Regions from separate parts of the Alteromonas sp. G4i13 genome, predicted to be linked through region 1. Evidence: predicted binding sites of a transcription regulator. Region 1 holds the regulator's gene; each other region holds the start of a gene.
What was found. The regulator sigma-54, encoded in region 1, starts transcription at its own class of promoters, with help from an activator protein. The targets are predictions, from matches to a motif close to GTTGGCACGNNNNTNGNNT.
Positions count from the first base shown of each region.

Region 2: nirB (nitrite reductase large subunit NirB) is a predicted target of sigma-54. The motif match lies at 3,126-3,144, and genes of this name have one in related genera.
Region 3: xdp1 (exosortase-dependent surface protein XDP1) is a predicted target of sigma-54. The motif match lies at 2,672-2,690, and genes of this name have one in related genera.
Region 4: ACFI6J_RS09910 (formate/nitrite transporter family protein) is a predicted target of sigma-54. The motif match lies at 1,846-1,864, and genes of this name have one in related genera.

Region 1 is NZ_JBHNYX010000027.1:38,482-43,502, forward strand. Features, by position in the region: gene rapZ (RNase adapter RapZ) at 1-212, opposite strand, end outside; gene ptsN (PTS IIA-like nitrogen regulatory protein PtsN) at 297-740, opposite strand; gene hpf (ribosome hibernation promoting factor) at 754-1,041, opposite strand; gene ACFI6J_RS13905 (RNA polymerase factor sigma-54) at 1,072-2,553, opposite strand; gene lptB (LPS export ABC transporter ATP-binding protein) at 2,627-3,352, opposite strand; gene lptA (lipopolysaccharide transport periplasmic protein LptA) at 3,355-3,909, opposite strand; gene lptC (LPS export ABC transporter periplasmic protein LptC) at 3,878-4,456, opposite strand; gene kdsC (3-deoxy-manno-octulosonate-8-phosphatase KdsC) at 4,453-5,001, opposite strand; gene ACFI6J_RS13930 (KpsF/GutQ family sugar-phosphate isomerase) at 5,002-5,021, opposite strand, start outside.
Region 2 is NZ_JBHNYX010000040.1:23,463-28,483, forward strand. Features, by position in the region: gene nirD (nitrite reductase small subunit NirD) at 1-364, opposite strand, end outside; gene nirB (nitrite reductase large subunit NirB) at 401-2,950, opposite strand; gene ACFI6J_RS16905 (SulP family inorganic anion transporter) at 3,262-4,827, opposite strand.
Region 3 is NZ_JBHNYX010000065.1:248-5,268, reverse strand. Features, by position in the region: gene prsT (XrtA/PEP-CTERM system TPR-repeat protein PrsT) at 1-1,652, opposite strand, end outside; gene xdp1 (exosortase-dependent surface protein XDP1) at 1,758-2,624, opposite strand; gene xdp1 (exosortase-dependent surface protein XDP1) at 2,807-3,742, opposite strand; gene pssA (CDP-diacylglycerol--serine O-phosphatidyltransferase) at 4,119-4,922, shown strand.
Region 4 is NZ_JBHNYX010000016.1:72,581-77,601, forward strand. Features, by position in the region: gene ACFI6J_RS09905 (transglutaminase TgpA family protein) at 1-1,683, shown strand, start outside; gene ACFI6J_RS09910 (formate/nitrite transporter family protein) at 2,124-2,972, shown strand; gene ACFI6J_RS09915 (protein kinase domain-containing protein) at 3,099-5,009, shown strand.

The sequences.
Region 1 (5,021 bases):
AGAATTTCTACCAAATCGTCAGGATTTTTAGGTAAGTTTCTCACATCGATACTTACCGCAACCTGATCGTACTCGTCAACAACTGTATGGGTTAAGGTGGGAAGTAAGTTTACCGGGATATTATCAACACAGTAATAACCTAAATCTTCCAATGCGCGAAGTGCGACAGACTTACCAGACCCCGAACGACCACTGATTATTATCAGCTTCACCTACTTTCTCCCTAATACTCTGGTTTTATCACATACGCGTTGTTGAATTAGGCGCCTACTAAACGGTTAATAGGCGCTTAATGTTTAACTTAATGCAGATAGAATATCGTCGCTTGTCGTTGCGCGACGTATTGCTTTAATCGTTTCTTTGTCGCTTAGTTTACCAGCCACGGTGGCCAGCGTTTGAAGGTGTCCTTCGGTCTGTTCCTCGGGAACGAGTAGCGCAAAAAAGATGTCTACGGGTTTCTCGTCAAGGGCGTCAAAGTCGATTGCTGGCGTGCTGGTTACAACAATGGCAATCACTTTCTCAAGGCCCGGCAGGCGCCCGTGGGGCAGGGCGATACCATTGCCAATGCCTGTACTACCCATACGCTCTCGAGCCATCAAACTGTTAAGTACCGTTGCCTGATCAATGTTCTCGTTTTGCTTGGCAGCGATATCAGCGATGATCTCAAGAATTCGCTTTTTACTATTACACTGAACCGCACACTCGGTGCGGTCCAGACTTACGATGGCTTGTATATCCATGCTTAATTAACTACTAATGTTTTTTCAGTTTTTCCTTATGCTTGATTACCTGCCGGTCGAGTTTATCAACCATGCTGTCAATCGCCGCATACATGTCGGTATTTTCTGAGGATGCGAATACTTCAGCGCCACTTAAATGAACGGTCGCTTCGGCTTTTTGATTTAATTTTTCAACGTTCAGGATGACATGCACATTAGAAATGTGATCAAAGTGACGTTCAAGTTTGCTGAACTTCGTATCGACATAATTACGCAAAGAGTCGGTGATTTCGACATGATGACCAGTAAGGTTGATTTGCATATTTCGTCTTCCTTATATTATTAAGCCCGATTAAATAAGGCTTTTGCGTTGGTTCGACGGCGGGATCGACAACGATTCCCGGTACTTTGCTATTGTTCGCCGGGCAACTTTAATGCCTTGTTCGGCCAACAATGAAGCAATCTTGCTATCACTTAGCGGCTTGCTAGGCTTTTCAGCGGCCACTAATTTCTTGATCAATGCACGAATCGCTGTAGATGAACATTCACCACCAGACTCTGTTGCAACGTGGCTTGAGAAGAAATACTTCAATTCGAAGATTCCACGTGGCGTATGCATGTACTTTTGCGTTGTCACTCGCGAAATAGTGGATTCGTGCATATCTACCATTTCTGCGACATCATTTAGCACCATTGGTTTCATCATTTCCGGGCCGTGCTCAAAAAAGCCCATTTGCTGCTGCACAATGCAGTTTGCAACCTTCATTAAGGTTTCGTTACGAGATTCAAGGCTCTTTATGAACCACTTAGCCTCTTGCATGTGTGAGCGGATGAATTGTGAATCGCTACTATTCTTGGCACGGCGACTCATTGCTGCGTATTGTTGATTTACGCTTAACTTAGGCAGACTGTCGGGGTTCAGCTCAACCACCCAACGGCCATTTTTCTTGGTTACTGAGACATCAGGAATAACGTACTCAGGCTCTTTAGTAACTAAAGCACTACCTGGGCGAGGATTCAAGGTTTGCAGTAAACGCATTGCCTCGCGTAGCTGATCTTCTTTCAATCGGCTTTTACGCATAAGCGTACGATAGTCTTTGCTGCTCAGTAAGTCAGAGTACTCTTCAATCAGTTGCTTTGCTTCAGCAAGCCACGGTGTGTCTTCTGAAAATTGGCGCAATTGCACCATCAAACATTCTTGTGGAGAGCGTGAGCCAGAACCAATAGGGTCGAACATCTGAATGCGCTTTAGCACACATTCTATTTCGTCCATTTCAATTGGCTCTTCCATATCATCATCGTTGACCGCTTCTAAAATATCATCAAGGGTAACGGTTAAATAACCTGACTCGTCAATAGAGTCGATGATTGCTGTAGCGATTGCGCGATCGGTATCCGAGAAATGGGTAAGGCGCATTTGCCAAAGAAGGTGCTCTTGAATATCTTCAGTAGTCTCACCTTGGAAGATTTGCTCGTCGTCATTGGATGGACCCGGAGCAGGCGAAGATGAAGCAGAGTAGTATTCGTCCCATGTGCTGTCGATTGGCAGCTCATCGGGAAGATCGTTTTTCTCAAGTGCATCGCCGGCTTCTAGTGTGTCACTAGATGCAGAAGCAGTGGCCTCAGAGCCGCTGTCATCGTTGTCGATATTGTTCTTTTCTAGTTGCGGCTCGTCATTACCTTCTTCAACTTCTAATAGCGGATTAGAATCGAGCGCTTCTTGGATCTCTTGTTGAAGATCAAGTGTAGAAAGCTGCAGCAGTTTAATGGCCTGCTGAAGCTGTGGTGTCATGGTAAGTTGTTGGCTAAATTTTAGCTGTAAAGATGGTTTCATCTACGTCTTATTTAAATGCTCTAAATTGAATATACCAGAGCGAAACTGAAAAATGACAATTCGGTTACATTAACTATAGCCTGAATTGTTCGCCTAGGTATACATCCCTTACTTTTTGATTACTTAAAACCTGTTCCGCCGTTCCTTGCGCAATAAGCTCGCCATGACTCACAATGTACGCCTTTTCACAAACATCCAATGTCTCTCGTACGTTATGGTCCGTGATAAGGATTCCAATCCCCCTATCGCGAAGATGTTGTATTATCTTCTTTATATCATTAACTGATATTGGATCAACACCAGCAAATGGTTCATCTAACAAAATAAATTGCGGTTTTGCTGCCAGAGCGCGGGCAATCTCAACGCGACGGCGTTCGCCCCCTGACAAACTCATCCCCGTACTATTACGTATATGGTTAATATTAAATTCATCAAGTAGCGCATCAGCTTCTTCTTCTTGCTGTTGTGAATTTAAATCTTTACGGGTTTGCAAAATGGCCATGATATTTTCATGTACCGTGAGCTTTCTGAAAATAGAGGCTTCCTGCGGTAGGTAGCCTATTCCGCGGCGTGCACGCTCGTGCATGGGCTGATGAGTTAGCTCATTGTCGTCAATTTCAATCTTGCCTTTATCCAAATTCACTAAACCAACAATCATGTAGAATGTGGTGGTCTTACCAGCGCCATTTGGGCCAAGAAGACCGACAATTTGACCCGTTGAGACAGACAGGCTTACATCTCGTACAACCTGTCTTGACTTGTAAGCCTTAGCAAGATTTTTAGCGCTCAAAGTTGCCATTGCTATTCATTGCCCTCGTTGTCTTTTTTGTCTTTCTTAGACGAAGTTTTGCGAATGGTCTCAGGTGTGAATACTGTGGTCACTCGACCCTCACCATCCTTACCTGCGCCGCCAGTCGCTAGCAATTGCTCGGTAATCATATCGAACGTGATGTTGTCACCCTGTACTTTACTGGTGTCTTGTTTCAACTCTGCGTTTCCAGCAAGAGAAATCGTTCGGTTCACCACTTCATAGCGTATTTCATTAGCTTTTGCCGAAACTGGCGTGCCGTCTTCCAATTGCTGGGAATAGCTTGCAGGCTTTCCTCTAGCAATAAATATTTCACGACCACCACCGTCAGTGGCAATTACTTCCACTTCGTCAGCTTCAATAACCAAAGAGCCTTGAGTTATGAGTACGTCGTCTTTGTACAACGCGGTTTTATTTTTACCGTCGATAAACTGGGTGTTCGAGCCTATTTTTATGGGCTGCGAAAAATCATCTTCACTGGCGTGTACCGCACCGCTAGCGATGGCAAGCAATAAACTAGTTGCTAGGGGAATAAGTGGTTTGTACATGATCTAAAAGCTCGTATTCTTGTGTGCGTAAATTCGCGTTAAACCCATTACTTAAAATGACATATTGGGTGCCCAGTATTTCAACGGGTTGGTCAGATGTCATTTGCTTGGTTTCTAAATTAATTTGAATGTACTCGGTCGATATACTTCTGACAAAGTCATCGCCAGTTTGGTTCTCAATATTAACTTGGTTTTCCAGCTGGATTAGCTCGTTATTGTATAGTGTACCTTCATCAGCGGTTACCACCCATGGTGATGACGCGTTTTCTGTATAAAGGGTGTATTTAGGTTGCTGAAACAATACAAAGCCAAGCTGGTCGTAATGCTCCATCGACTCTGCAAATACTTTGTGATTTAACTCACCGTCTTGATTGTACAGCGTAGTGGTTAGATTTTTTGCTTTGTAGGCGGGCTTTAGCGCATCGTTTTCACGATTCCCCTGCGTTTCAGGCTGCTCTTCCATCCACGTAGGGATGTACATCAGCATCGCCAGAATAAATAGCGCCGATATACTTAATCCTAAGCGATTAAAGCCAAACAGGCTCATACACTAGCTCCAAAAATCTCATTTGTTACCCCTTTGGCCTGCAAAATGGTATCCGATATTTCTCGGACCGCGCCAAACCCACCGGGAAGGGTCGTAATCCAGTTTGCTTGTTTTGCTACGTAAGGATGGGCATCGGCAACCGCAATTTTAACCGCAACGTGCTTGTACATACCCGTATCTGGCATGTCATCACCTACCGCAGCCACTTCGTCAGTGTTTAACTCAAGGCGTTTCATCAGGTCACTAAGCGCGTCTGCTTTATTCTCTTCGCCTTGAATTATATGTGCAACATTCAGTGCCTTCATTCTATTTTCAACAATGGCAGAGCGACGTCCAGTAATAACCGCGACATTCACTCCATTGCTCACTAGCGCTTTTACACCATATCCATCACGGGTATGGAATGCTTTAAGTTCTTCACCGTCGTTACCTAAATAAATTCGGCCATCTGAGAACACACCATCAACGTCGCATACCAGCAACTTTATCTTGGCTAGTTTAGCGAAAAGCGAGTCATTTATTTCCGTGTACAAGGTGGTTGTCATTTAAAGCACTCCTGCTTTTA
Region 2 (5,021 bases), on a different contig from region 1:
CGACAAAAACCTTTTCGCCCTCTACCTTCACAGCGTAAGCCGTGACGGAAACATCGTCGTGTTCTTTACACAGCCCGGTTTCTAAAAAGTAATGCTCTTTGTATAGAGGCGAAGCAACAACAGGCGCACCGCCTATCGACCCTAGAAGCCCGCGATAGAGTACGTTTGCTTTACCAATAGGGTCGTAGTTACTAATGGCGAAAACCTGGGTTTCGCCGTTTATCTTCAAACTGAAAATTGCCACTTGCTGTGAGTCGACAAGGGCGCAAACCCCACTGTTTGTCACTAAGTCGTTCGTCTCACAAACATAGTGCCATTGCACTTGCTGTGGTTCTGACGCCATTACATTTTGCGCTGCTGACATAATTTGATTCTCCTAACAGGGTTGATAAGCCAGTGGCTATACCATAGAGACAGGAATGAACTGATCTTTACCTGCTACTTTTTCAGCTTCAGTAGCTGGGCGAACCTGGCCTCGCTCTGAAACAAACTGAATATTGGTGTCGCTAGCATTGCTGTTTACGAATTGACGGAAACGCTTGCGCGACTCAGGGTTTTCAATGGTGGTTTTCCATTCGCACTGATAAGCATCAACCACAGCATCCATCTGTGCTTCAAGCTCACCATTAATGCCAAGAGCATCGTTTATCACAACGTCTTGCAAGTAAGCTAACCCACCTTCTAAGTTGTCCATCCACACCGATGTGCGCTGTAGGCGATCAGCCGTTTTCACATAAAACATCAGCACGCGGTCGATGTACTTTATAAGGGTTTCGGTATCTAGATCGGTGGCAAACAGGTCTGCATGTCGAGGCTTCATACCGCCATTTCCGCAAACATACAGGTTCCAGCCTTGCTCGGTAGCAATAACACCAATGTCTTTGCTTTGGGCTTCTGCGCACTCACGGGTACACCCCGAAACGGCAAATTTAATTTTGTGCGGTGCACGTAAGCCTTTGTAACGATTCTCTAAGTCAATGGCAGTGCCAACAGAATCCTGTACACCGTAGCGGCACCATGTGCTGCCCACACACGATTTCACGGTACGCAGTGCCTTCGCGTAAGCATGGCCGGTTTCAAAACCACCAGCGACCAGTTTTTCCCAGATATCCGGTAAGTGCTCTACGCGCGCTCCAAATAAATCAATGCGCTGACCACCCGTGATCTTGGTGTACAGGTTGTATTCTTTTGCCACTTCGCCGAGCAGAATCAACTTCTCAGGCGTTATTTCGCCACCAGGTACACGCGGTACAACCGAGTACGTGCCATCTTTTTGCATGTTGCCAAGGTAGATATCGTTGGTGTCTTGCAGAGGAAGATGTGAAGCCTTAAGAATGTAGTCGTTATACACCGAAGCTAAAATTGAGCCGACAGCGGGCTTACAAATTTCACACCCTAGACCTTCACCATGCTGCTCTAGTAGCTCGTCAAAGGTGCGAATGCCGTTTACCTTAACAATGTGAAATAGCTCTTGTCGGGTATGGTTGAAGTGCTCACAAATGGCTTTTGATACTTCCACACCGCGCTTTTCAAGTTCGCTATCCACAACATTTTTAAGTAAGGCAGCACAGCCTCCACAACCTGTACTGGCCTTAGTTTCACCTTTTACATCACCAACGCTACAACAGCCGCCTTCAATGGCTGAAACTATGTCGCCCTTAGTCACATTTAAGCATGAACAAATAGACGCGGTGTCTGGTAGTGCATCGGCACCTAACGCCGGTGCGGCATCGGATGAGGGCAGAATTAGGCTTTCTGGGTGTTCAGGTAATTCAATATTATTAAGTGCATACTGTAAGAGCGTGTCGTAGTCGCTGGTATCGCCAACGAGCACAGCACCAAGCACGTACTTTTGCTCGCTATCTACCACCAGCTTTTTATACACGCCCTCGGGCTGATTTAAGTACGTGTAGCTAAGCGCTCCGTCTGTGCGTTCATGGGCATCGCCAATTGAGCCCACTTCTACGCCCATTAGCTTGAGTTTAGTGCTCATATCTGCGCCAGCGAACTCGGCATCGCCACCTGTAATATGACTTACGGCCGTGCGTGCCATGGTGTAGCCAGGTGCAACAAGACCAAAGATTTTGTTATCCCACAGCGCACATTCACCCACAGCGTAAATGTTTGGGTCAGACGTCACGCAATGGTTATCAATGACAATACCGCCGCGCTCACCCAGTGTTAGCGCTGACTTTCTGCCAAGCTGATCGGAAGGTCGAATACCGGCAGAGAATAAAATCATGTCAGTTTCTAGTGCAGTGCCGTCAGCAAACACCATTTTATAGCGGCAGGTATCACCAGCCTCGATAGTTTGGGTGGCCTTTTGGGTGTGAACCATTACGCCCAATGCTTCGATTTTATCTTTAAGCACGTTACCACCAGCTTGGTCTAGCTGTACCGCCATAAGCTGCGGGGCAAACTCTACCACGTGGGTGTCTAGACCGGCTTGTTTTAGTGCGTTAGCGGCTTCTAAACCTAGAAGACCGCCGCCAACGACAACCCCTACTTTGCTCACCGCTGCTGACGCTTCAATAGCAAGTAGATCGTCTATAGTACGGTACACCAAGCAATGCTCTTGATCGTTGCCAGGAATGGGTGGCACAAATGGGTAAGAGCCCGTAGCTAACACAAGCTTATCGTAGCTAAACACCTGCCCTTCCGACGTCGTCACTTTATTATTGTCACGGTCTATATCGGTAACCAAGGCATTGGTAACTACGTTTACGCCCCACTCGGCGTACTGAGCGGGAGTAGTAAGCGCTAAGTCATCAGCACTCGCGCCGCTAAAAAAAGACGACAGATAAACGCGGTCGTACGCAAGGCGTGACTCGCCGCATAAAACGGTTATTTCTACATTGGCATCGCTTTGGTGAAGCTGCTCAACAAAATGATGCCCCACCATGCCGTTGCCTACGACGACAATTTGCGGTTTTGAGTCCAATGAAGTCATGGTATTCCCCTTTTTTCGGGACAAAAAAAAGCCCGCTTCAACTTTCGTTGATGCGGGCTTCGTTGCCTATTTTGCCAACGGTTTAGGTCGGCTAACACATTTTACGGAGTGTTATAAATCACACAATTTTCAGCGATTGACACAAATCACCAAAACACACTTTACGTTTATAGCTATCCAAGTTCAGTGCCAAAACCGTAAATAATTGTTTTTATTTGATTTACTACAAAATAAGCATTATTCAGACTTCACAACTGCACCAAACAAGCGCAAAACTGTGTTTACTTGGTGCATTAAGGCTATCAAATAACTTAGGCCAGCTTATCCGTCGCTACGCGGTAGCGAGGGTCTTCAACCACGTTAATTTCAACAAACTTATCGGCCTTGCGAAGCAGTGAGCGACATTCATCACTGATATGGCGAATGTGTAGCTTTTTACCCTGCTCTTCGTATTTGTCAGCAAGGGTATCTAGCGCATCGATACCTGATGAATCCCAAATGCGAGAGTCTTTAAAGTCAATAACTACATCATTAGGGTCGTTGGCGATATCAAACAGGTCTTTGAAATGCGATACCGAGCCAAAGAACAGCGGGCCGTCTAGCTCATAGACTTTCCAACCGTCGTTATCGATATGGGATCTCGCTTCAATATGACGAGCGTGTTTCCATGCAAACACCAGTGCTGAAACGATAACACCCACCACAACCGCAATAGCCAGATCAGCGATAACGGTAACGCCTGTTACTAGGAAAAGTACGAACGCATCTTCTTTGTTTACGCCGCGAATAATTCTGAATGACGCCCACTCAAATGTAGCGATAACCACCACGAACATAACGCCAACAAGGGCAGCGAGAGGAATCATTTCAATTAGCGGAGCAGCAAATAGAATAAAGCCTAATAATACAACCGCCGCGGTGATACCAGACAAGCGGCCACGGCCACCAGAGTTAATATTAATCATACTTTGACCAATCATGGCGCAACCGCCCATACCGCCAAAGAAACCGTTTACGGTATTTGCAACGCCTTGGCCAACGCACTCTTTGTTGCCGCGCCCGCGGGTATCTGTCATTTCGTCAATTAATGAAAGAGTAAGAAGCGACTCAATTAGACCAACCAAGCAAAGAATGACTGAGGTAGGCAAAATGATCATGAAGGTTTCCCAGGTGAACGGCACCATAGGAATAGCAAAGCTAGGAAGTTCACCCGCTAGCGTCGCGGTGTCGCGCTGGTCAGCTGGTAGCAAATCGCGAACAAAGTCGATTACAGTGCGCGCTTCAAGGTCAAGACCGTGTACTAACAAGGTTACCGTAACAATCGCTACAAGCGACGCCGGTACAGCTTTGGTTAGCTTTGGCAATAAATAGATAATGGCCATGGTTAGCGCCACAAGCCCTAGCATCCAATATAACAGCGTACCTTCCATCCACTGTAATTCACCCGCTGCGTTGGTCACTTTGAACTGGCCTAATTGCGCCAAGAAAATAACAATTGCCAAACCATTTACGAAGCCTAGCATTACCGGATATGGGACCAGACGTATAAACTTTCCGAGCTTGAAAATACCGCACATTATTTGCAGTAAACCAGCCAAAATAACCGCGGCAAATAAATACTGCACGCCGTGTTGGGCAACCAGTGCCACCATTACAACGGCCATGGCGCCGGTAGCACCAGAAATCATTCCTGGTCGGCCACCAATAGCGGAAGTGATTAAGCCCATCATGAAAGCCGCATAAAGACCAATCATTGGTTCTACGCCGGCCACAAATGCGAATGCAACGGCTTCAGGGACCAAGGCAAGCGCCACGGTAATACCTGATAGCACGTCGTTTTTAACGTTGCTGTCTTTACTGGTAATTAAATCGAACATGTTCTCTCAGAAGCTAAGATGTTAAACACAACAACCCACCATGGCGTACACCGCGTTAAAGCAGAACACCAAGTAGGTAGGAGATTTTTTCGGCGATTCTATCACCATTGTAGCGCAAAATCTTTTAATAGATTGTTACTAGGGCCTGTATATGGTCTCCCCCGTTATTGCAAGAGTAAACATGCTGTTTTGAC
Region 3 (5,021 bases), on a different contig from region 1:
TCATTATGCTGCGGTGAGAAAGTAAGAAGTTCTTCAATCAATTGATTAGAAGTTTCTACGTTGCCTAAGCGGCTTTCAGTAGCCGCCAAATTAAATTTTGCAGGAAAAAGGGTAGGGTTCTGTGCCAGCGCCTTTTCGATATTGGTTTTAGCTTCTTCTAACTGACCTTGTCTTATCAAGATGCCGGCTTTTAAGTTGTACACTTCAGCTTCGTCAGGATAAAGTTCACTTAGCAGGTTTGCGCCTTTTAAAGCATTATCAAACTGCTGGGCTTGTAAATTCATTAATGAATAAGTGAATAGAAACCCCGCGTTATCTTTGTAGGTCGGCAAATTCTTTTCAAGAATTGATAGTGCTTCGTCCTGCTTACCTCTGGCAGCCATTAATTTAATCTTGAAAAGCTGAAGCTTGTTCTCATTAGGGTATTTGTATTCAAGATTTTGCAGTAGGCGTTCAGCCTTGAATGCTTTGTTTTGGCGAATAAATAAGTCACCCAGAAGCAGCGCTGAGTCAGGGTCTTCCATTAACGCATCCTGATGACGTTCAAGCAGCGCAAGCGCTTGTTTGTCTTGCTGTGTTGCCATATAGACTTGACTTAGCATTAATACTGCCTGCAGGTCATCAGGCTCCTGCTGCAAGTAAGCATTAAAGTCCTTTGCGGCTGTTTCCATGTTGTTGTTAAAGAAGTTCGTTAAACCACTTATATATAACAACATCGGTTGAGAGGTTATCAGCTCAGGGTCAAGCTGCGCCATGAAGTCGTTAAGTTCTTTTAGCTTTGCATTATCAATAGCTTGCTGGTTGTCTCTACTTTGTAGCCAGCTGTTGAGTAATATGGCTAGCGGATCGTTCGGCGTGTCCTCAATGATCTCATCAACAAAAAGCTTTGCGGTATCGTAGTCTTTTGCTTCTAAGTACAAGTCTACAAGGTTACGTAGCGCAATAGGATCGTCGCGGTTAAACGTCAATGCTTTTTGTAAATGCGCGGTTGCTGCGTCAGTATCTCCCTGTCGATAAGCAAGCTGGCCCTTCAATCGCCATGTTATTGCGTTTTCTGGTTCTAACGACATGGCTTTATCGATAAGAGAATTTGCTTTAGATAAGTCTTCATTTTGAAGGGCAATTGAGGCTAAGCCGTTTATAGCTGGCACGAAGTTAGGTGTGCGTGAGACTATGGTGCTATAGTCGCGTAAGGCGCATAGCTCGTCTTCCAGTCTAGTGCACGCAGTTGCACGAATCATTAACCACTCGCGCTCTGCCTCTCCCGACAGTTTGTTTAAATCGGCAAAATCGACAATCTCTTTATATCTGTTCAAGAACAGCCAAGTGTTGCCAAGCGGTTCTGCCAGAAGGTTAATGTCAGCACCCATTTCAAGTGCTTCTACGAACTCCATTTCGGCCGCGGTTAGGTAGCCGTTTATAAGCAGTATTTCACCCATTAGTATCTTTGCAGCTAGATTTTCAGGGTCTTTCTGTAAGCTGTTTTTAAGGTGGATATAGGCTTCGTCGTATTCGTTTTGATTAAACGCGGTCAGTGCTTTTTCGTAGTCTTCTGACGTAGAAGCAAAACTGTTAAAAGCGATTAATGATGAGGCAACTGCAGAGACAATAGCGCGTTGTACAACACGCTTTTTATTATTAAAAAAATCCATATATACCTTCGAAACTTAGCCTAGCCGCTGGCTTAAAAATAGCATAAAAAAAGGTGGCCTAAGCCACCTTCTAAAGATACGTGTTTTCTATGCGTTTTTAAACAATTAAACGCGGCGCTTACGTCTATAAAGAACAAGACCTAAACCCAACCCCATCAGTGCTAGGGCGCCAGGCTCACTAACTTCTGCGGTTGGTTGAGTCATTGACACACCAATGGAAGACAGTTTTAATTGTACGCTGTTAAAGTTACTCTTAGCGTTATCGTCGAAAATGGTATTGTATGCACCTATTAACCAGTATTTTGCACTACCAGTTAGCTTCGTAAATGTTGATTCGTACAAACCGTTTGAGCCTTTTGAACCTACGCCATAGTGACCTAGTGTATTCTCAACAATAGCGCTTGTAACAGTGTTCCAAGTTGAGTTGGCTCCGCTCTCAAATGCCGCAATACTATTAAGACCCGCAACAGTAACTTCTTTACTATCATTGTCGCCGACTACCCAAGTGAAGGCTGCATTTTCAAGAGTCACTGACTCGCTAAATGACAGTAAGAACATATCAAAATCTCTGCCACCGCCGTCACCGCTATTATCAACTGCGTGACTATCACCTCCCCAAGAATAATCACTATTTTTAATTCCGTAGCCAACGTGTCTATTTGCTAAAGTACAACCATTATTACCAAGCGTACAGTTCCACCAACCTTGAATATTGCCCTGGGCAAGTTTGTCGTCGGCGTGTCCTGCAGAGTTTGACCAAGCAGTGATTCCTACATCAACTGTAACGCCGTTGATCTCGATTGAGGTATTGCTGTTTTGCGCATTGGTCGTTTGTGAGTAATTAGCGCTGCCATTAGAATTGGCGAGTGTGTATTGTGCATCATACTTTGCACTGTTGAGGCTTGAATCTGTAGCGAAAACTGATGAACTAACAGCAAGTAATAGTATTGTCAGCGATGTAGAAAACTTCATATTTTGAACTACCCAAAAAGCAAAATTAGATGATTATTTCTAATGTTAAGCTTATTTCGTGCCAGTTTGTTTAAGTTTATGATTTTTAAGTTAATGTTACAATTTGAAAAGGGACGATATGAGAGAGGGTAAAAAAAACTGACAGATTTTCCAACCTGTCAGTGATCTAAAGTCTAATTTCTTCAAATGGATTTTTTGCGACGCCACATCACGAGAAGTGAACAAGCCATGAGTAAGCCAATGGTGCCAGGTTCAGAAACTTCTGTTGGCGTTGGCGTACCGGCAGACTCTGTTACAGAGAAGCCAACATTAGCAAGCTTAAAGGCATCATTACCTACATGGCCGCCAATATTTCCGAATACGGTGTTATAAGCGCCAACCAACCAATATTGAGCGGACTCAGTGAAAGTAAAGTCAGCGCGGTGATCTAAATATTCACAGTTTTCAATATCAAATGAGGCTGAAGTTAAGGCGTTAGCGACAATATCGCTCCACGTGTTAACACCTGAGGTTAGTTTCGAAGTATTACTTAGTGCTGCAACAGATACTTGGCTGTCGCGGCCACTGTAAAGCCATGAAAAACTTGCGCCCGTTAGTGTCACCGCAGAGTCGAAAGATAACAACACGAAGTCATAGTCACGTTCTACGTTAGTCATACCACTATAATAAGCGTTCGCGCTACCTTGAGAGTAATAGTTGATATTGTCAATAGCGTGGTCAGCGTCGCCACGATAGTATGCTTCATCGTTGTTTGTTATGCCGTAAGCCCATTTATCTGAGATTTTTTCTAACTTGGCGCCAACGACTGTTTCGCCGGTAACTCCTTGTGTGTCCGAAAAGGCGGACATATTAATATTTAATCCGTCTATTTGAACAAAGGAATTATTCGTCTGATTGGTTTGTGTCACTTTGTCATCGACTAGATCGTAGGTGTATTCTCCCAACGGAGAGTTACATACATTGCTTTGTTCGTTGCTTTGGCTCGATGACCCACAGTGAGAATAACTTTGCTTTTTATAGTAGGTAGCGAATGCTGAATTAGCACTCAGGGTAGATAGCAAAGCTGTGGAAAGTAATAGTACAGTTTGCAAAGAAAACGTTTTTTGTAGCGTTCGCATAATTGCTTTCCTATATATGAAGCGCAAAGCACTTCAAGTACACGCCGAGTGATGTGTGCGCATATTATGCGAACACAAACTTGGTAGTACCTAATTTCAACATGGACTTGTATGATATATGAACGGTGAGCTATTTAAGGTATGTAACCGTATACCTAGTTATTAGTTGTTTGTTTGATCGTGAGCATACGCGGTCCTGAATAAATAGAAGCCAAGCGCCGGCATTGTGGTAGGAGTACGTGTAATCAATGCAAAGCTAATAACGTTTTGCAACGGCGTTATGTAAAGGAACGAGGCAGCCTTTTTACTTTGCTATGCGTTCCTGCATATCTATGAAATAATTAGTGCAATTGTATATGTAGAAGTATGAGGACATATGTCTGATCAAAAACGTAAAGGGATATACTTACTTCCCAACTTATTAACAACAGCAGGGTTGTTTTCGGGTTTCTTTGCTGTGGTTTCGTCAATGAACGGCAGGTTCGAAGCCGCGGCAGTGGCTATCTTTGTTGCTATGATTTTTGATGGCTTAGATGGGCGTGTGGCAAGAATGACGAACACGCAAAGCGACTTTGGTGCCGAGTATGACTCAATGGCAGATATGGTTTCATTTGGAATGGCACCTGCACTTGTTGCTTATAATTGGGGGTTAACTGAGCTGGGCAAGTTAGGCTGGTTAGCGGCTTTTATATATGTAGCGGGTGCAGCTCTTCGTTTAGCTCGCTTCAATACGCAAGTTGGTATTGCCGATAAGCGTTTCTTCCAAGGTCTCGCAAGTCCGGCTGCTGCGGCTGTTGTCTCTGGTCTTGTATGGGTTGGAGTTGAGTATGATGCTGTTGGTACCGACTATGGTTTAATAGTTGCTGCAGTAACTGGCTTGGCAGGTTTGCTGATGGTGAGTAACTTTAAATACAATTCTTTCAAAGAAGTTAATTGGCACGGTAAGGTTCCATTTGTAGGCCTTCTTTTAGTTCTTCTGATATTCGTTGTTGTGGCAACAGAACCCGCTTTAGTATTGTTCCTTGTTTTTGCACTATATGCGTTAGCTGGACCTATCAATACGTTTCGTACCGTTGAGAAAGTAACGTTAGACGATGTAGTGGGCGACCATGAAGAAGATGCAGACTTCAATGCCGATAAAAAGAAAAGCAATGAAAGTGTAGACAATAAGCAGGAATGATCACGTGGCAATAATCAGATGTCTTCGCTCAATAATAAAGAGGATATGCCTTTTTGAGCTGATAGAATAAGGATATACAAGCGTAAACGCATGCTTAAT
Region 4 (5,021 bases), on a different contig from region 1:
TTGTTCTTGATCGGCTGCGGATTTATCTCGTCTCTAAGCGTATTTGCGTGGATTGGCTATACAGGAATACTGGCCCTGCTGCTATTCGCGACTGCCATTTATCACGGTGCAGGAATACCCAAATCAAAAAGCATTAAATTCGTGACCGTGCTTATTGTCCAAGCTTTCCCTATCGCGCTGCTACTGTTTTTACTGCTTCCCCAACTCCCTCCGCTTTGGCAGATGCCCACGTCAAAGTCGACTGAAACCGGGCTTTCTGACACGGTGACGCCTGGTGATATTGCGTCGCTTGCAAGTTCATCTGAATTGGCTTTCAGCGCCACATTTGAAAACGCAGAAGCAGTCCCTGTTGCACCGTCCAGGTATTGGCGCGCTATGACCTTAGAACATTTTGACGGGAAAACCTGGTCTATTAGCGACAAGCGCAAACAGGCAGAGCAGCAGCTAGCTTACATGGGCAAGCCAACACCCTTGTCAGCTCTGGCCGAGGAAAATACGCCTCAAGTGATAAGTTATGAATTGATCGTGGAACCCACACAGCAAACGTGGCTGTTTGCGTTAGCGCCTTCGACCCCCAACAACCGCGAGAACAGTATTTTCGTAAGAAGTCTTTTTGATTTTACGTTAAGGGCGAATAGCCCAATATCCAGTAAAAAAGCGTTTTATCTGCGCTACTATCCAACTGCTCAAATCACTAGCGGAATAGGAAATTTTGAATCGCAACTAAACCTTCAGGTTTCCATGAATGGCAACCCTCAAGCCAGAGCATGGGGACAGACACTTGCCAAACAATACTCAAGCGCACAGCAAATAGTTAGCGCAATAATGCGTGAATTTAATCAAGGGGGCTTCCGCTACACCCTATCGCCGAACGCCATGCCTACCGACCCCATCGACCGTTTTTTATTTGAAGAACGCTCAGGTTTTTGTGCCCATTACGCAGGCGCCATGGTGTATGTGCTTCGCGCCGCAGGGGTACCGGCAAGAATGGTGACAGGCTACCAGGGCGGAAGCGCACTTAATGACAATGTGCTTCAAATAAGGCAGTACGATGCACATGCGTGGGTGGAAGCTTTTATTGATGGTGTGTGGATTCGACACGACCCAACGAGTATGGTGGCACCGTCACGCTTAACCTTCGGGCTTGAACGTGCTTTGGAAGAGCTTGGGGAGTCTCGTAAAGCCAGTATTTTGGGCGACCTTAGCAACGCTGCTATTTTTGCAACATTACAAAGCTGGTTTCAACAGCTCGATTACTCGTGGAGTAAATGGGTACTGGGCTTTGACAATACTGCGCAAACCAACATGCTTGAAGAATTACTAGGCTCGCTAACGCCGCAAAAAATGCGAGTTGTATTTCTTTCCGCCATTGGCCTAATTGGGCTTATATTAGCACTTTATTTTTTACCCAAAACGCATCGCAACACACTGTCGCCCTCACACAGAGTTTTACTAAACGCAATAAAATGCGTTGAAGCTAAAACAGGAAAAGAAAGAGGGAATAAAACCTTGTCCGCCTTTATGAGTGAAGTTAACCCCTTGATAAACGACGATGCTGCCAAGGCACTAACACTTCTGTGTGAACAATTTGAGCACGAAAAATACGCACACCGAACACAAGAGGCAAAAGTTTATCCAACCATGAAGCGTCAGCTAAAAATGTTAAAACAGGCATTAAAGTAGGAAATAGTTAAACCGGTTGCACCTTAAACACTCACACTCCCCCCTTTTTAGTGCAGACTAATTAATAGTGCCTAGGCGCAAGCGCCTATCAATACAGCCACGAATTTACACAAGCCATTGTTTTAAATAGCAATAAATAACACATTTAGGTACATTTTGGTTATTGGCACTTTTTTAGCTTTGTACAAATGGATAACAAAAGTACGAAGGCGCTTATACAAGTATTAGTTGCCAACGGGCTTTAGAGTACAAAGGCGTACACATAACCGACGGTTTATTTGTTAGCTACCACAATGCATGAGTTTCGGACAAAGGCGTCCCCAGTTCTTTCTTACGAGAGCGCTGCGGACGCCTTTTTTTGATCTTCTGGAACGCATTGAAACAGTAAACGCCAACACACAGATGACAACTTATTAATAACGACAACGTGAGGTGAAACCATGGCTTATCTTCTCCCCGCTGAGTTTGCAACCAAGATGGTAGATGCAGGCGAAGCCAAAATTTATATGTCTACACGAGATACTCTAATTCGCGCTTATATGGCAGGTGCAATATTGGCCCTTGCCGCTGTTTTTGCCGTTACCATTGCCGTTCAAACCGGCGTGTTTCTTCTTGGCGCAGTGTTATTCCCAGTGGGCTTTTGTATGCTCTACCTTATGGGGTTTGACCTATTAACCGGCGTGTTTGTACTTACCCCACTCGCTTGGCTTGCACAGCGACCTGGCGTCACGCCAAAACAAATTCTACGAAATTGGGGATTAGTATTTTTAGGTAACTTTGGCGGCGCATTAACCGTGGCCTTTATGATGTCGTTTATTTTTACCATGGGATATAACGTGGATGGCGGTGCCATCGCGACTAAGGTAGCCAGCATTGGCGAAGCTCGTACATTGGGCTACGCAGAACACGGCGTTGCAGGCTGGTTCACCATTTTTATTCGCGGCATGTTGTGTAACTGGATGGTGTCGCTAGGCGTAGTGGGTGCAATGATTTCAACTCACGTTAGCGGAAAAGTACTAGCCATGTGGATGCCAATCATGCTGTTCTTCTTTATGGGTTTTGAGCACTCAGTAGTAAACATGTTCCTTTTCCCATTTGGCCTTATTATGGGCGGCGACTTCTCGGTTATGGACTACTTCATTTGGAACGAGATCCCAACTGCACTTGGAAATCTTGTTGGTGGCCTCGCCTTTACTGGACTAACCCTGTACACCACCCACGTTAAGACGCTACCCAAACGTACTATCCCTGTTGATAAAGCCGCTGCATCGCAAACACTGCCTATTTAATTAAGGCGCTTATCTTAAAGCCATCATGCCTTGTCCCTACAAGACACGTCATGATGGCGTTATCCGTTTCCTTGGAAATAACTAATTGGGCTCATAATTAAATATGCAGGTAAGAAGCAATTAAACATGAATGAGCGAGCCGCGTTAAACGCCCCAATTAACCCACCAGCTAACACGCTCAGTGTAAGTGCATTTTCTACAGCCGGCGTTAAAGCGATAAACCAAGATGCATACGCTTTCCAAGTCTCTGATAACCCAAATCAAAGCAGCGTTTTTGTTATCGCTGACGGTGTAAGTAGCAGTACGGTTAGCCAGGTTGCTAGCGACTTTGCTACCAGTCAGTTTATTAAACTGTTTAAAATAGCGCCGGAACAATGGTCGGTTAAGACGCGCGCTGAAACCATTATTAAAGAGATAAACGCGCTGCTTTACACACGTACGCAAAGAAGTCCCTTTTGCTATACACCAGAAAAAGGTTATGTGTGCACGTTAACAGTGGCAGTGGTAACAGGCAATCACATGGATGTATTTCATGTGGGGGATTGTCAAATTCAAGTTCTTTCTAAGAACGCACAATCGCCTATCTTACTCACAAAACCTCATCGTCAAGTATCGGAAAGTGAGCCTTCGCAGAGTTATCTTACTAAAGCATTAGGCGTTCAAGCACATATAGATATCGACCACACAACACTCACCCTCAACTCATCGAGCACGTTTTCGATTAGTAGCGACGGCGTTTATGAGTTTGTTTCGCTACCCACCATTCTTATGAAAATCAGTGAGGCCGATACGCTTTCTGAAAACCAAGCTGCGTTGGTAGTACATGAGGCATTTACTAGAGGAAGCGATGACAACCTCACCTTACTTCTCGTAAAGGTTCTTGTAGCTAGCCATGATGGCCTAGACGATCACAGACACCCACTGTATACAGGCGTTTCAACTTCACCTCATTCATCTGTACTTAACAGGCCGTTGGTCAACCAACTGATAACCAATTCTGAGGTTTCTGATGCTGCGATTCATTACTCAAATCAGCAGTCTGATGAACATGTATGCCGAGAGCCTGCTGCCGCAAACTTTAAGACGGGTGATGATGTTGATGGACTGAAGCTAGAACGACAGCTTTATACGTCGGCCCGAAGCCATGTTTTTATTGCCACCAATTCGTCTTGTGAAGCTACGCACACAAACAGCCCTGTGGTTGTAAAAACACCGGCTACCGACTTTACCCTATCACCAGAAATGGTAAATGGGTTCCTAATAGAGAGCTGGTTTTCGAGACGGATTAATTCGGCACACGTTATTAAAAGCCCAACGTTTACTGATTTGGGTTTACCATACCCTCCCTCTGCTTTTTACAGCGTAAGTGAATATGTACAAGGTCAAACGCTAGCTCAATGGGCTGTTGATAATCCTACGCCGCCATTAGAGCAAGTTAGGAATATAATCGAGCAGGTTGGTAAAGGTTTACAGGCAATGCACCGTCAGGGCATTGTTCATAGGGATATACGCCCCGACAATATTATTATTAGCGAACAAGGGCACTGTACTATTATAGATTTGGGTTCAGCAGCCTTAGCCGATGCCCCAAGCCTCTATAGTGACACACCTATTCCTGGCGCTGCACTTTTTTCCGCACCTGAATACTTTTTAGGAAATGTTGGCACAGAGCGCTCTGATCTGTTTTCCTTAGCCGTACTCACCTACTATCTCTTGTGCGGGCGTTACCCCTATGGCACAAAGCTCGTTCATTGTCGCACGTTGGCTGAGCAGAAAAAGTTAACATACCAAACCGCATTGGCTCCTAATCGACCAATACCTAATTGGGTTGATAGCGCCCTTAAGCGTGCTTTGCATGTGAACCCTGATAAGCGATTTTCTTCACTATCTGAGTTTCTTTTTTCGCTTCGCTACCCAAATCCATCACAACATACGGCGTACGAGCCGTTAGTAAAACGACACCCTCTTTTTGTGTACAAGGTGCTAATACTGGCACTTATTTTCAGCAATCTAGTTACGCTCATTTTGTTTAACTAACCCTTTAAGGAA